3 regions of the Pseudomonas leptonychotis genome follow, and region 2 is predicted to be linked to each of the others. Evidence: predicted binding sites of a transcription regulator. Region 2 holds the regulator's gene; each other region holds the start of a gene.

Region 1 (4,305 bases), on a different contig from region 2:
AAGATCCAGGCGCAGTCGATGCCGCGGCGAAGAAGGGCGCGCTGAGCATTCGTTTCGGCCTCGGCTGGGCCAAGTCGCACAGCTTCCATACCGGTCAGACGCCGGTGATGAAGTACAACCGCCAGCTGATGCAGGCGATCATGTGGGACCGTATCAACATCGCTGAAGTGGTCGGTGTGCAGGTCATCAGCCTGGACGACGCACCGCGTGGTTACGGTGAGTTCGATGCCGGCGTGCCGAAGAAATTCGTCATCGACCCGCACAAGATGTTCAGCGCCTCCTGATAGGTTGATAAACCTTCGCGGTTAAAGCCCCCCTAGGAGGCTTTAACCGCGACACGCGCGTTCTCCCGTATAGCGCTGCCGCGCCGCAGCGCTTTGGCAATGGCGACTCCAGCACCACAAGCAGTCGCGCGCAGGCGCTCAGTTGATCAGTGGGGGTGATGTCCTATTGCCATTTTTCGTGGTCGTTCCAACCACCTGTGCCCAAGTGATCGGCTACGCTGGTGAGTAACCGAACAGTTATTGCCCTCGCCCAGGTGCGTTAAATGCTGAAGTGCATCGCTGTGGCCGACGTGCGTGTCGGTATGTATATCCATGAGTTTTGTGGTTCATGGATGGACCATCCCTTCTGGAAGTCCAAGTTTCTGCTGGAATCCGAGAAAGATCTGTTGCGGATCAAGGCCAGCAGCATCAGTGAGCTGTGGATCGATATCAGTAAAGGGCTGGATGTTGAAGTCGGGGCTGCAAGTGCCAGCGCCGAAGAGGTGGCGGCACAAACCAACGCCAAGTTGATGGCTGTTGTGCAGAACCCGCCGGTGATTCGATCGGTGTCGATGGACGATGAACTGCAGCGTGCAGTTAAGCTCTGCGCCAATGCCAAAGCGGCAGTAATCAGCATGTTTAGCGATGCGCGCATGGGCCAGGCATTGCAGTTCGAACAGGCCGGTGAGTTGGTTGAAGAAATTTCCGACTCGGTTATGCGGCACCCCAATGCGCTGATCAGCCTGGCGCGGCTGAAAAATGCCGATGAATACACCTATATGCATTCGGTGGCTGTATGTGCGCTGATGATTGCGCTGGCGCGTCAGCTTGGTCTTGAGGATGTGCAGGTGCGTGAGGCTGGGCTCGCCGGCTTGTTGCATGACATCGGCAAAATGGCCATTTCCAATGACATATTGAACAAGCCTGATAAGTTGACCGACCGCGAGTTTGCGACGATGCGTAGCCACCCTATGGCGGGTTCGCACATGCTGATTGAGAGCAAGCAGGTGAGTGCGTTGGTATTGGATGTGTGCCTGCATCACCACGAAAAGATGGATGGCAGTGGTTATCCGCATCGCCTGGCTGGCGAGCAAATCAGCCTGTATGCGCGCATGGGCGCGGTGTGTGATGTCTACGACGCGATTACTTCCGACCGGGCCTATAGAAAAGGCTGGGACCCAGCTGAGTCGATCCGCAAAATGGCTGAGTGGAAAGGCCATTTCGACCCCGTGGTATTCCAGGCCTTTGTCAAAACCGTGGGTATTTACCCAGTGGGCTCACTGGTGCGTTTGGAAAGCGGGCGCATCGGTGTGGTCATGGAGCAGCAGACCAAATCCTTGCTGATGCCGAAGGTCAAGGTGTTCTTCTCGGCCAAATCGAAAGCGCCGATCGAGCAGGAAGTGATCGACCTGAGCAAGTTGGTCGGGCGCGACAAGATCGTCAGTCGCGAGTCCGCCGAGGCGTGGGGCTTTCGCCATGTTGACGAGCTCTGGAGCGGCCTATCGGGCTAAGTGCGTGAGCAGAGGTCAGTGGTGCTTTGCGGGTACCTCTGTGACGGACTGTTGCGCATCCTCATCTATGCTCCTATTCATGGATATCGGCAGGCGCGTTGCTTGGGCGTGCTTCTTGCTTGAAGTTTTGCTTTGGCGTGCCCTTGAAGTTGGCGCGCTCCACAGGTTGAGGTAGGTATGACTGGAGTACTCAAACCGGGTGTGCGATTGCTGGAGCGTTTTAGCTTCGCGCGCAAGTTTCAGCTGGTGTTTGTTCTGTTTGCGTTGCCGCTAGGGTTTTCGCTGTGGGTGATCGGCAGCAATTACCTTGAACGGCTCAACGCGATCGACCATGAGCTGGAAGGCATCAATGCCTTGCAGGGCATGGCCGGCGTGCAGCAGGAGTTGATTGAACAGCGCACGCTGTTATCGCGTTGGAAAGGCACTGAGAAAGCCGCCGAAGCGCTGTTGCGTGAACGCGCCAGTGGTCTTGAACCCGCCCTGCAAGCACTGGAACAGCCGCTTAAATCCAAGTTGCTCAGCAATCAGGCCCGCCAACATTTACAGGGGCTTAGCGCGGCACAGGCTGAATTGAGTATCGATGTGTTGGGTAAGTTAGCCCTGCCCGATGCCCTCGAACGTTACCAAAAGAACCTGCTTAGCCTGCTCGCCCTGCGTGAGCAGGTGGCTACCGACAGTGGTCTGATCCTCGATCCTCAGCTCGACACCTACCTGATGATGGAGCAATTGACTTACACCCTGCCGCGCTTGCTCGAACAGCTGGGCAGCTTTGCCAGCCAAGGCTATGGCGCGGTGGTGTCGGAGCATTTCACTCTGCAGAGCAGGGTGCTGATTCGCGATCTACGGCGCAGTCTGGATGAGTCGCGTAGCCAGCTACTTAAGGCTCAGTCCACGCTCAAGTTAGAGGCACCGCGTGCGATGCGTCAGCTACAAGGGCCTTACGATGAAGCATTGCAGGGTTACGAAGCCTTCCTCTCGGGTATCGACCGCGACATGTTCGACGCCAGCCCGATGACGTTGACGCCGGAGCAGTTCGTGCAGCGTAGCGATGCTCTACAGGGCCAGTTACTCGGCTTGCAGACGGCGTTGTACCAGCAGTTTGTCGCGAGCCTCGGCGAGTACCGACAGAAAGCGCTGGTCGCGATGGTCGAAGTGATCGGTGTGTTCAGCCTGCTAACCCTGCTGGCGCTGTATGTCTTGTTCTGCCTCAATGCTTCAATCCGTCGTAGCACAGCCGGGATCATCCAGGCCGCCGAAGGCTTGCGTGATGGTGACCTGCGCGTGCGCATGCAGGTGCATGGTGCGGATGATCTGGCCAGCATCGCCATGGCTCTGAATACGGCAGTTGATCAGTTGCGCGGCTCCATGCAAGGGGTCAATCAGCAGAGCCAGCAACTGGGCGGTACCGTGCAGATGCTCAATGGCGAGGCGCGTAATGCGTTGGAGTCGGTGGAGCAGCAGCAGGCGCAGATGAGCCAAATTGCCGCCGCCGCCACGCAAATGGCCGCCACCGCACAGAGCGTGGCGCAGAGCTGTGAACAGGCGGCGGTGGAAGCCAACCAAACCCGCGAGATCGCCAATCAAAGTAACCAGCGCAGCAACCGCACCAGCCAGAGCATGCGTCAGCTCAGCAGTCGTCTGGGTGACAGCGCCACCACCTTGCAACAACTACGCGTACAGACTGAGCAGATCACCCGCGTGGTGGATGTGATCAAGGGGATTGCCGAGCAAACCAACTTGCTGGCACTTAACGCTGCCATCGAAGCCGCGCGCGCGGGCGAGCAGGGTCGTGGCTTTGCGGTGGTTGCCGACGAGGTGCGTTCACTGTCGCAGCGCACGCAGAACTCCACCGCAGAAATTGCCGAAACCGTGGGCAACCTGCATCGCGTAGTGGGCCAGTCGGTCACCCAGATGGAAGAAGCCGTACGCCAGGCCGAAGGTGATGTCGGCAGTGTATTGGCCATGGGTGAGGACCTGGACGCCATTGTCGAGTCAGTGCAACTGGTGACCGATCGCTTGGCGCAAATCGCCACCGCCGCCGAGCAGCAAGCGGCCACGGCTGATGAGGTCAGCGGCAATATTCAGCAGGTCGATCAGGCCGCCAGCGCCTTGCTTGAGAGCGCACAGGCGGTGAGTCACGCCGCCGAGCAACTGCGTCAGGGCAGCCAGGTGTTGGAGCAAAACACCGCGCGCTTCAAGCTCGATTGAGGGGCTGTCTGCGATCTGCTGCGCGTCGGCCCTGCTGCGTTAAAAGCAGCTAGGTAGGGTGGGTTAGCGGCGCAAAGCACTGTGCTTGGGCGTAGCCGCCGAGGCCGAGCGCCGCGTAACCCACCGGTACGATAGCCTTGCGCTCCGTTGCGGTGGGTTACGGCGCATCCATATCCGCACAACCTTTTAGACGTAGCCCGGATGTAATCCGGGGATACCTGCTCTCGCCACCATTCCCGGATTCCATCCGGGCTACAAGAGGCTGTGCATTCGGCCTTTCGGCTTGCCCTTGACGCTGGCAGCGGCCTGCCGCAGGCTCCTCG
Region 2 (4,305 bases):
AAGCATGCCCACGAGCTGCTCGGGCATGAGGAAGTGCAGCAGTTGACGCAGTTGCTGGCCAAGAGCTCGCCCAAGTTGGCCGAGGAGCTGGTGCCGGGCATGATTTCTCTGTCGACCCTGCTCAAGGTGCTACAGAGCCTGCTGCAAGAGCAGGTGCCGGTGCGTGATATCCGCACCATCGCCGAAGCCATCGCCAATGTCGCAGTGAAGAGTCAAGATCCCGCCGCGATGGTGGCAGTGGTGCGGGTCGCGTTGGCCCGTGCAATCGTGCAGAGCATTGTGGGACTAGAGCTGGAGCTGCCTGTGATCACCCTGGAGCCCAGGTTGGAACAGATATTGCTCAATAGTATTCAGAAGGCCGGTCAAGGCTCCGAGGAGGGCATCCTCCTGGAGCCGGGCATGGCTGAGAAGCTGCAGCGTTCCCTGGTGGAAGCGGCGCAGCGCCAGGAGATGCTCGGCAAGCCAGTGATTCTGCTGGTGGCCGGTCCGGTCCGGGCGATGCTCTCGCGATTCGCGCGGCTGGCGGTTCCGAGTATCCATGTACTGGCATACCAGGAAATTCCGGATAACAAGCAAGTCACCATCGTTGCGACGGTGGGGCAGAACTAACCGAGGTTACAGGCCATGCAGGTCAAACGCTTTTTCGCCGCCGATATGCGCACTGCCATGAAGTTGGTACGTGATGAGCTGGGTGCCGATGCCTCGATCATCGGCAATCGCCGGGTTGCCGGTGGTGTCGAGTTGACTGCCGCGCTGGATTATCAGGTGCCCGCCGCGCCCGCTCGTCAACCCAATCCTGCGCTGGAAGCCGAGTTGCGCAAGACCCAAGCGAAAATTGCCACGGCTCAGGCTGAGCTAACCACGCGCACTCAGCTCGATGCCGGCAAAGACCGCCAGCTGTTTGGCGCGGCTGCAAGCATGCCAACCGATAGCCTGGCTGATGCTCTGCGTCCAGCGCGCACGCCCTCTGCTGGCAGTGATCAAGGCGCCCTAGATGCCATGCGCTTTGAACTGCATGGTCTGCGCGAGTTGATTGAAGTGCAGCTGGGCTCGATTGCCTGGGGCCAGCTGCAGAGCCGCCGTCCGCAGCAAGCCAATCTATGGCGCCGCCTGCAGCGGATGGGCTTGTCGGCCGAGCTGTCCAAAGCGCTACTTGAGCGTGTCGCCAATATTGCTGAGCCGCGTCAGGCCTGGCGCATGCTGTTGGCACATTTGGCCCATGCGATCAAGACACCGAAGCAGGAACCGATGGAAGAGGGCGGCGTAATCGCCTTGGTCGGCCCGGCAGGTATGGGCAAGACCACCACGCTGGCCAAGCTGGCCGCACGCTATGTACTCAAGTACGGCGCGCAGCATATCGCTCTTATCAGCTTGGACAGTTACCGAATCGGCGCCCAGGAGCAACTCAAAACCCTGGGGCGCATTCTTAATGTCCCGGTAACCCTGGTCGATCCTGGGCAGTCACTCACTCAGGCTTTGGCTCCGCTGGCGCGTAAGCGTGTAGTGTTGATTGACACCGCGGGCTTACCTGCCAATGACCCAGCCCTGCGCATGCAGCTGGAAACGCTGGCCAGTCGTGGCGTCAACGCAAAAAATTATCTGGTCATGGCGGCCACCAGTCAGGGTCAAGTGCTGAAAGCCGCCTACCATAGTTATAAGCGCTGCGGCTTGGTGGGCTGTATCGTCACCAAGGCAGATGAAGCCACCAGCCTGGGTGAGGTTTTAGGACTGGCTATTAGCCAGCGTCTACCGGTAGCCTATCTCGCTGATGGGCCACGTATTCCTGATGATCTGCAGATTCCACGCAGCCATCAGCTGGTCAGCCGAGCCGTAGGGCTGCAGGCGACCCAAGATCCAAGCGAGGATACGATGGCGGAGATGTTTGCCGGCCTATACCAGCAACCCACACGACGCGTCAGTTAAGCGCCAGGGCGTTGGCATTTGAACCGTACTTAGCCGGCTAAGTGGCTCCAGTCGAAGTTAGACAAGGTGTTAGAAATTATGGGTATGCATCCCGTACAGGTGATTGCGGTGACCGGCGGCAAAGGTGGCGTCGGTAAAACGAACGTCTCGGTGAACCTGGCTTTGGCCTTGGCTGACCTGGGGCGTCGCGTCATGCTGATGGACGCTGACCTTGGCTTGGCCAACGTCGATGTGTTGCTGGGTCTGAGCGCCAAACGCACGTTAGAAGATGTCATCAGTGGCGAGTGCGAGCTGCGTGAAGTGTTACTGCAGGGGCCGGGCGGCATTCGTATCGTGCCAGCCGCGTCTGGTATTCAGAGCATGGTGCAGCTCTCGCCCATGCAGCATGCTGGTTTAATCCAGGCCTTCAGCGATATCAGTGACAACCTCGATGTGCTGATCATCGACACTGCAGCCGGTATTGGTGATGGCGTCGTCAGCTTCGTGCGTGCCGCCCAGGAAGTCCTGGTGGTGGTCTGCGATGAGCCCACCTCCATCACCGACGCCTACGCCCTGATCAAACTGCTAAACCGCGATCACGGCATGAATCGTTTCCGGGTTTTGGCCAATATGGCCCACAGCCCGCAGGAAGGTCGTAACCTCTTTGCTAAGCTGACTAAAGTCACTGACCGTTTTCTTGACGTTGCCTTGCAGTATGTTGGTGCAGTGCCGTATGACGAGTCAGTACGCAAGGCCGTGCAGAAGCAGCGCGCGGTTTACGAGGCCTTCCCGCGTTCGAAGTGCGCGCTGGCGTTCAAAGCGATAGCCCAGAAAGTCGATGCCTGGCCGTTACCGGCCAACCCGCGCGGTCATTTGGAGTTTTTCGTTGAGCGCCTGGTGCAGCAACCGATCGCAGACACGGCTATATGACATCAGCCTCTGGATTCCGTATGTATAGCAAGGCGCAGGCGCAGGATTCCCAGCACCAGTTGATCGAGCGCTATGCGCCCTTGGTCAAACGCATTGCCTATCACCTGTTGGCGCGTTTGCCGGCCAATGTTCAGGTCGACGATTTAATCCAGGCCGGGATGATCGGTCTGCTCGAAGCGTCAAAAAAATACGACTCCAGTAAAGGTGCCAGTTTCGAGACATTCGCCGGTATTCGCATCCGCGGTTCCATGCTCGATGAGGTGCGCAAAGGCGACTGGGCGCCGCGTTCTGTGCATCGCAATAGCCGTATGGTCAGTGACGCGATTAGAAAAATAGAGGCCATAACCGGCAGAGACGCTAAAGATCAAGAGGTTGCGGCCGAACTCCAATTGAGTCTCGAGGATTACTACGGCATTCTTGGCGATACTTTAGGCAGCCGCCTGTTCAGCTTTGACGACCTTTTGCAGGACGGCGAGCACGGCGGGCTGAATGAAGACGCTGGCAGCAACCACCTCGAACCTTCTCGTGATCTGGAAGATGAACGCTTTCAGGTGGCCTTGGCCGATGCCATCGCCAACCTGCCAGAGCGCGAGCGTCTGGTGTTAGCGCTATATTACGATGAAGAATTGAACCTTAAAGAGATCGGCGCAGTGTTGGGGGTTAGCGAATCGCGCGTAAGCCAACTACACAGTCAGTGTGCCGCTCGTTTACGCGCTCGTTTGGGCGAGTGGCGCGCACATTGAACGGCATTCGCTAACGTTGGGCCGGTTTCACGATTAAAGGCGCACACAGGTTGCTGGGTGCGTTTGGGACTGTACGGAGGTCGACTTGGACAAGAACATGAAAATCCTCATCGTTGATGACTTTTCAACGATGCGACGGATCATCAAGAACCTCCTGCGTGACTTGGGGTTCACCAACACTGCGGAAGCCGATGATGGCGTCACCGCACTGCCCATGCTGCAAAGCGGCAGTTTCGATTTTCTGGTGACTGACTGGAATATGCCAGGCATGACCGGTATCGATCTGCTGCGCGCGGTGCGTGCAGATGAGCGCCTGAAAACGCTGCCGGTATTGATGGTGACGGCAGAAGCCAAGCGCGATCAGATCATCGAAGCAGCTCAGGCGGGGGTTAACGGTTATGTCGTAAAGCCGTTTACTGCCCAAGTGCTGAAAGAAAAGATTGAAAAGATCTTCGAGCGAGTCAACGGCTGATGTTTGCCATGAGGGTGCTATGGAACATAAAGATTCCGTTCAGGGTGACCTTGAGTCGACTCTGAAACACAACGCTCGCCAACTGGTAGACAGCCTGGAACAAGGCAACTTTGGTGAAGCAGTCGGCTTGATTCATGAGCTAAACAAAGCGCGTGACCGGGGCCTGTATCACGAAGTTGGCAAGCTGACCCGTGAGCTGCACAACGCTATCGTCAATTTCCAACTCGACCCTCGTGTGCCTCACGCCACCGAGGTCTC
Region 3 (4,305 bases), on a different contig from region 2:
CTGCCCGCAGAGATAGTCAACGAGCCACTGTTGAATGTAGCGGTGTTACCGCCTGCGACCGACTGCAACGCCACCTTACTGCTGGTCGCCAGCTGCTTGACCTGAACGTTGTAGTTGCCTGCAGGGGCAGTGGTTGCAGCAGTAACCTTGAGCGCACTGGTGTTGGAAGAACTCGCCGTTCGCGACTCGAACAAGGAAGTCTTATTCAGCGAATCAACAGCGGTTTTGAAGGTATTCAGCGCGCTGGTCAGCGAGCCCATGGCCGAGATGCGCGCAACAGTGGTCTTCTCGAGACGGTCCAGCTGGTTGGTCTTGGGTGCCCTTTCGGCATTGACCATCGCTGTGACAATACTGTCGATATCGATCCCTGAGCCAATGCCAGTAATCCCGACCATGTTTCACCTCGCCAATATAATGACTAAAAACACCAAGCAGGTATTAATAGTCAAAAGCCGTGCCAACCCTAAGGTCAGGCTTCGGCTTTGAATAACAAACTACGGACCTCCGAAAGATTCTCTGCCAGTTGCAGTGCTTCTTCAGAAGGGATTTGCCGAATCACATCACCCGATCCAGCATCAGTAACCTTGACCACTACGCGCCCACTGCCCTCTTCGAGTGAAAAATTCAGGCTACGACGAACTGATTGGACAAAGTCCTGAATCGTCGCAACTGCAGCTTCAACCTCTTCACGAGAGGCCGCGGAGCCATTCTCAACCTTTGCGGGACTACCAGTTGCGACGTCCTCAGACGGCTTACGCTCAACAGCATCGGCCCCAACCTTGGTAGAAGAACCAGGCCCACGCTCAGCTTTAGAAGCAACAGCGGTGGATGCAGACGAAACCTGAATAGAACTAATGTCCATAACTATGTCCTCAGAATGAGGGAACGGGGAGAAGAGACAAGCCCTTCCCCCCGCAGTCTAGCGCTTTTACCCTTAGCCGAGCAGGCTGAGTACAGCCTGTGGCAACTGGTTAGCCTGGGCCAAGATCGCAGTACCGGCCTGCTGCAGGATCTGATTCTTGGTCAGTTCCGATGTTTCGGCAGCAAAGTCAGTGTCGCGAATCCGGCTACGAGCAGCCGAGGAGTTCTCGGAGATGTTCTGCAGGTTCGAGATGGTGTTCTCGAAACGGTTCTGCACAGCACCGAGCTGGGCCCGCTGGCTATCAATGTTAGAGATCGCCCCGTTGATGATACCCAGGGCATCCTGTGCGCCTGTAGCCGTACTGATATCAATGGTGTTGACCGAATTCAGCTCACTGAACCCGTCAGCCCCCAGACCACCAGTCAAGCCATTCACGCTGAAGGCATCTGCAGCCTCAAGCTGAACCTGACCATCGGCACGCGCACCACCACCAACAACGATTGTCGCAGCAGTACCAACATCAGTCGCACCATCGAAGCTCTTGGTCTGCAGAGTTGCACCACCGGAACCGGCGTAGCTGCTGATACCGATCGCATCACCGCGGGAGCTAACCAGTTCAATGGTGTCGCCCTTGGAAACAGCCGAGATACCTGTTTTACCAGTTTCACGGTTGATTGCATCTGCCAGGGAAGACAGGTTTGTAATGTCATCCACGACTGCTGATACAGAGGTAGCGTCTGTCGAAAGCGACTTGCTGGTCAGACCAGAAAGATTGAAAGAGACAGTGCCCGACGCAGTGATGCCGCCTAACGTCGCAACGGTACGAGCATTAGCTGTCACACCGGTTTCATCACTCTTCGAGTTGACTGCACGCGCTACTTCACTGGCAGAACCGCTGGCCGCACCAGAGATCGCGACATTGCCATCAGACAGCTTGGAGTTGATGTTGAAGGAAGCGCTGCTGTAAGCACTGCCCGAAGTGGCGCTGAATGCTGCACCGGAAGCAGTGGCGTTAGCACCAGCACTGTCACTGGTGAAACGGTTGATGCCGATACGATCAGTAGCGGCGGAACCGATCGAAACACTGATAGTTTCGTAAGCGTTAGCACCGACCTGGAAAGCTTGAGACCCAAAGCTGCCGTCAAGAATCTTACGACCACCGAAGCTGGTGGTTTCAGAAATACGGTTCAGCTCTTGCTGCAACTGCGACACTTCGCCTTGCAGCGCTGCACGTTCAGTAGCACCGTTCGAGCCGTTAGCCGACTGCAGGGCCAAGTCACGGATACGTTGCAGTATACCGGTCGACTGCTGCAAAGCACCTTCAGCGGTTTGCGCCAAAGAAATACCATCGTTGGAGTTACGAGTCGCAACGTTAAGACCGTTGATCTGGCTGGTCAGACGGTTGGAGATCTGCAAGCCCGCGGCGTCATCCTTGGCACTGTTGATGCGGTAGCCTGTGGACAGGCGCTGCAACGAGGTATCCAAGCCTTTGGACGAGCTGTTGAGGTTACGCTGAGTGTTGAGTGACGCTACGTTTGTGTTGACTGTAAGGGCCATGGTGTTTGCCTCCAAAGGACCGTGCTACTGAGATTGTCTGAGCCTGCGAGCTTCGGGCCTGCTTTGCTCAGACGCCCCATAAAGTTCGCATTCGATCTTTATATCGGCGGTCTTGTGAGCAGCTTTAGCAACTCGTTCTATTTTTTTTTCCACTAACAGAACAAGTACTTAAGCGGCAACATCATGAAAAACCTGGCACCTGACGATATCTCGACAGCAAATATCACGGTTCTTCATGCACAAATACACGTTCTAGCGTTGCCCTAAACCCTCGCTAGCACTGTGTCGGCATCAATCGGGCAACCATGAGGCGCGCCACGCTTCAAGATTTGCACCTTCAAGCATCCAGCCTTCCTGCACTTGCCTGCGCAGCTCGTCTCCCGCCCTGGCACTCGCATCCGGGTCGCTGACGTGCATACGGATTGCATCGACCCAATCCTTAAACCGGTTCTTCACCCGGGTTACCGGCAGTGCACCCTGATAACAGACGAGATCACTGCAAACGACCGGGAAGCCGCAGGCGCCGTACTCGAGCAGGCGCAAATTACTTTTGCACTCATTAAATAAGTTCTGCTCAACTGGAGCCAACGCGAGATCAAGATCCAGGCTCGCCAAGGCTGCCGGGTAAAGATCAATACCGACCCCAGCATGCACCTCATGGACATAGGGCCGGATTTTATCCGGACACATCCCCATAAAAACCCATTCGACTTCGCCAGCCAACTCCTTGACCACATCAGCAATCAGCTCAAGGTCGCCGGTATGGCTAACGCCACCCGCCCAGCCAACTCGTGGTTTGGCGCCTCGCCGGCGCTTAGCCGACAAGCCGCTCCACCAATCCACCGGCAAACGGTTCTCAATCACCCGAATGTCGCCATGCAACCCAGCAAAGGCCTCGGCCAATGGCGCTGTAGATACCGTGAAGCGGTCAACAAAGCTCAGTCCCTTGCGCAGCGACTTGAGTATGTCCTTGGGCATTTGTGCACGATGCACACTCTTGAGCGGCAGGTTGGGCAGGTAATCATCCAGCTCATACACAGTGAACGCGCGCGAGAATTTCTGTATACGGCGCATCGCATCCAAACGCTGATCGCCAATCTGACGTTGCAGCACGATTACGTCCGGATCAAAACGCTCCAGATCCGGCACCTGCAAGAGACCGATGGACATCATGCCGTCCACTATTCCCGCCTCTTTGAGGGCTGAGAATGGCTTAATGACACGGTAGTTACCGCAACCAAATGGGTCAGCTGGATGAGCCAGCACGACCGGCAGCGGACGCCAGCTTAGTGGCCGCCAAGTCAGCCCGACGTCAGCTTCCAGGTCGAAGCCCCGGCCGCTCAGAGCAAGGTTGCGGTTATAGGCAGGGTCACGTGCTATCGCCGCTAAGTGACGCTCGTAAAGAGCGTCCTGCTCAGCCACTACGGGCTCTCGGTATACATGCTCATGCATCAGCACGGCATGGGCAGCCCATACGGTCAGATAGCCCGCCGCTCGCACACGCAGGCAGAAATCGACATCGCGATATGCGCTCAGCGCAGCGTCCAGACCACCAAGCTGACGGTATAGGTCGGCGCGCACCATTAAACAGGCATCACTGACCGCGCTGTAATTCTGATCGACCTGTAGACGCTGCAGATACCCTGCGCTGTCCATCGGCTCACCCGCAAAGGCCCGACCGGCAGGGCCGCGCAGCCCTAACAGCAGACCGGCCTGATCAATGCGCCCATCACTGCTAAGCAGTTTGCCGCCAACAACACCCACCTCAGGCCGCTGTGCATGATTAAGCAGCTCGCCCAACCAGCTCTCACTGACCGCCACCGACTCGCAAGAAAGCAGCAGTAGATAGTCACCTTGCGCCTCAGCAGCTGCACGGTTCTGAACCT

Evidence for each region. Region 2 encodes FliA, which starts transcription of late flagellar genes. Its sites were predicted from a motif close to CTAAAGTTTNNNNNNNNNNNGCCGNTAA; they were not measured.
Region 1: a site for FliA is predicted at 1,894-1,921, ahead of D8779_RS21225 (methyl-accepting chemotaxis protein). Genes of this name have one in related genera too.
Region 3: a site for FliA is predicted at 2,520-2,547, ahead of D8779_RS00785 (flagellin). Genes of this name have one in related genera too.

What each region holds. Positions count from the first base shown of each region.
Region 1 covers NZ_RFLV01000001.1:2,178,888-2,183,192, forward strand. Annotated here, with positions in the region: gene fdhA (formaldehyde dehydrogenase, glutathione-independent) at 1-284, shown strand, start outside; gene D8779_RS10065 (cyclic di-GMP phosphodiesterase) at 548-1,774, shown strand; gene D8779_RS21225 (methyl-accepting chemotaxis protein) at 1,952-3,982, shown strand.
Region 2 covers NZ_RFLV01000006.1:111,257-115,561, reverse strand. Annotated here, with positions in the region: gene flhA (flagellar biosynthesis protein FlhA) at 1-609, shown strand, start outside; gene flhF (flagellar biosynthesis GTPase FlhF) at 625-1,923, shown strand; gene fleN (flagellar synthesis regulator FleN) at 2,002-2,832, shown strand; gene fliA (RNA polymerase sigma factor FliA) at 2,829-3,575, shown strand; gene D8779_RS19685 (chemotaxis response regulator CheY) at 3,673-4,047, shown strand; gene D8779_RS19680 (protein phosphatase CheZ) at 4,067-4,305, shown strand, end outside.
Region 3 covers NZ_RFLV01000001.1:170,831-175,135, forward strand. Annotated here, with positions in the region: gene fliD (flagellar filament capping protein FliD) at 1-395, opposite strand, end outside; gene D8779_RS00780 (flagellar protein FlaG) at 470-862, opposite strand; gene D8779_RS00785 (flagellin) at 935-2,419, opposite strand; gene D8779_RS00790 (glycosyltransferase) at 2,711-4,305, opposite strand, start outside.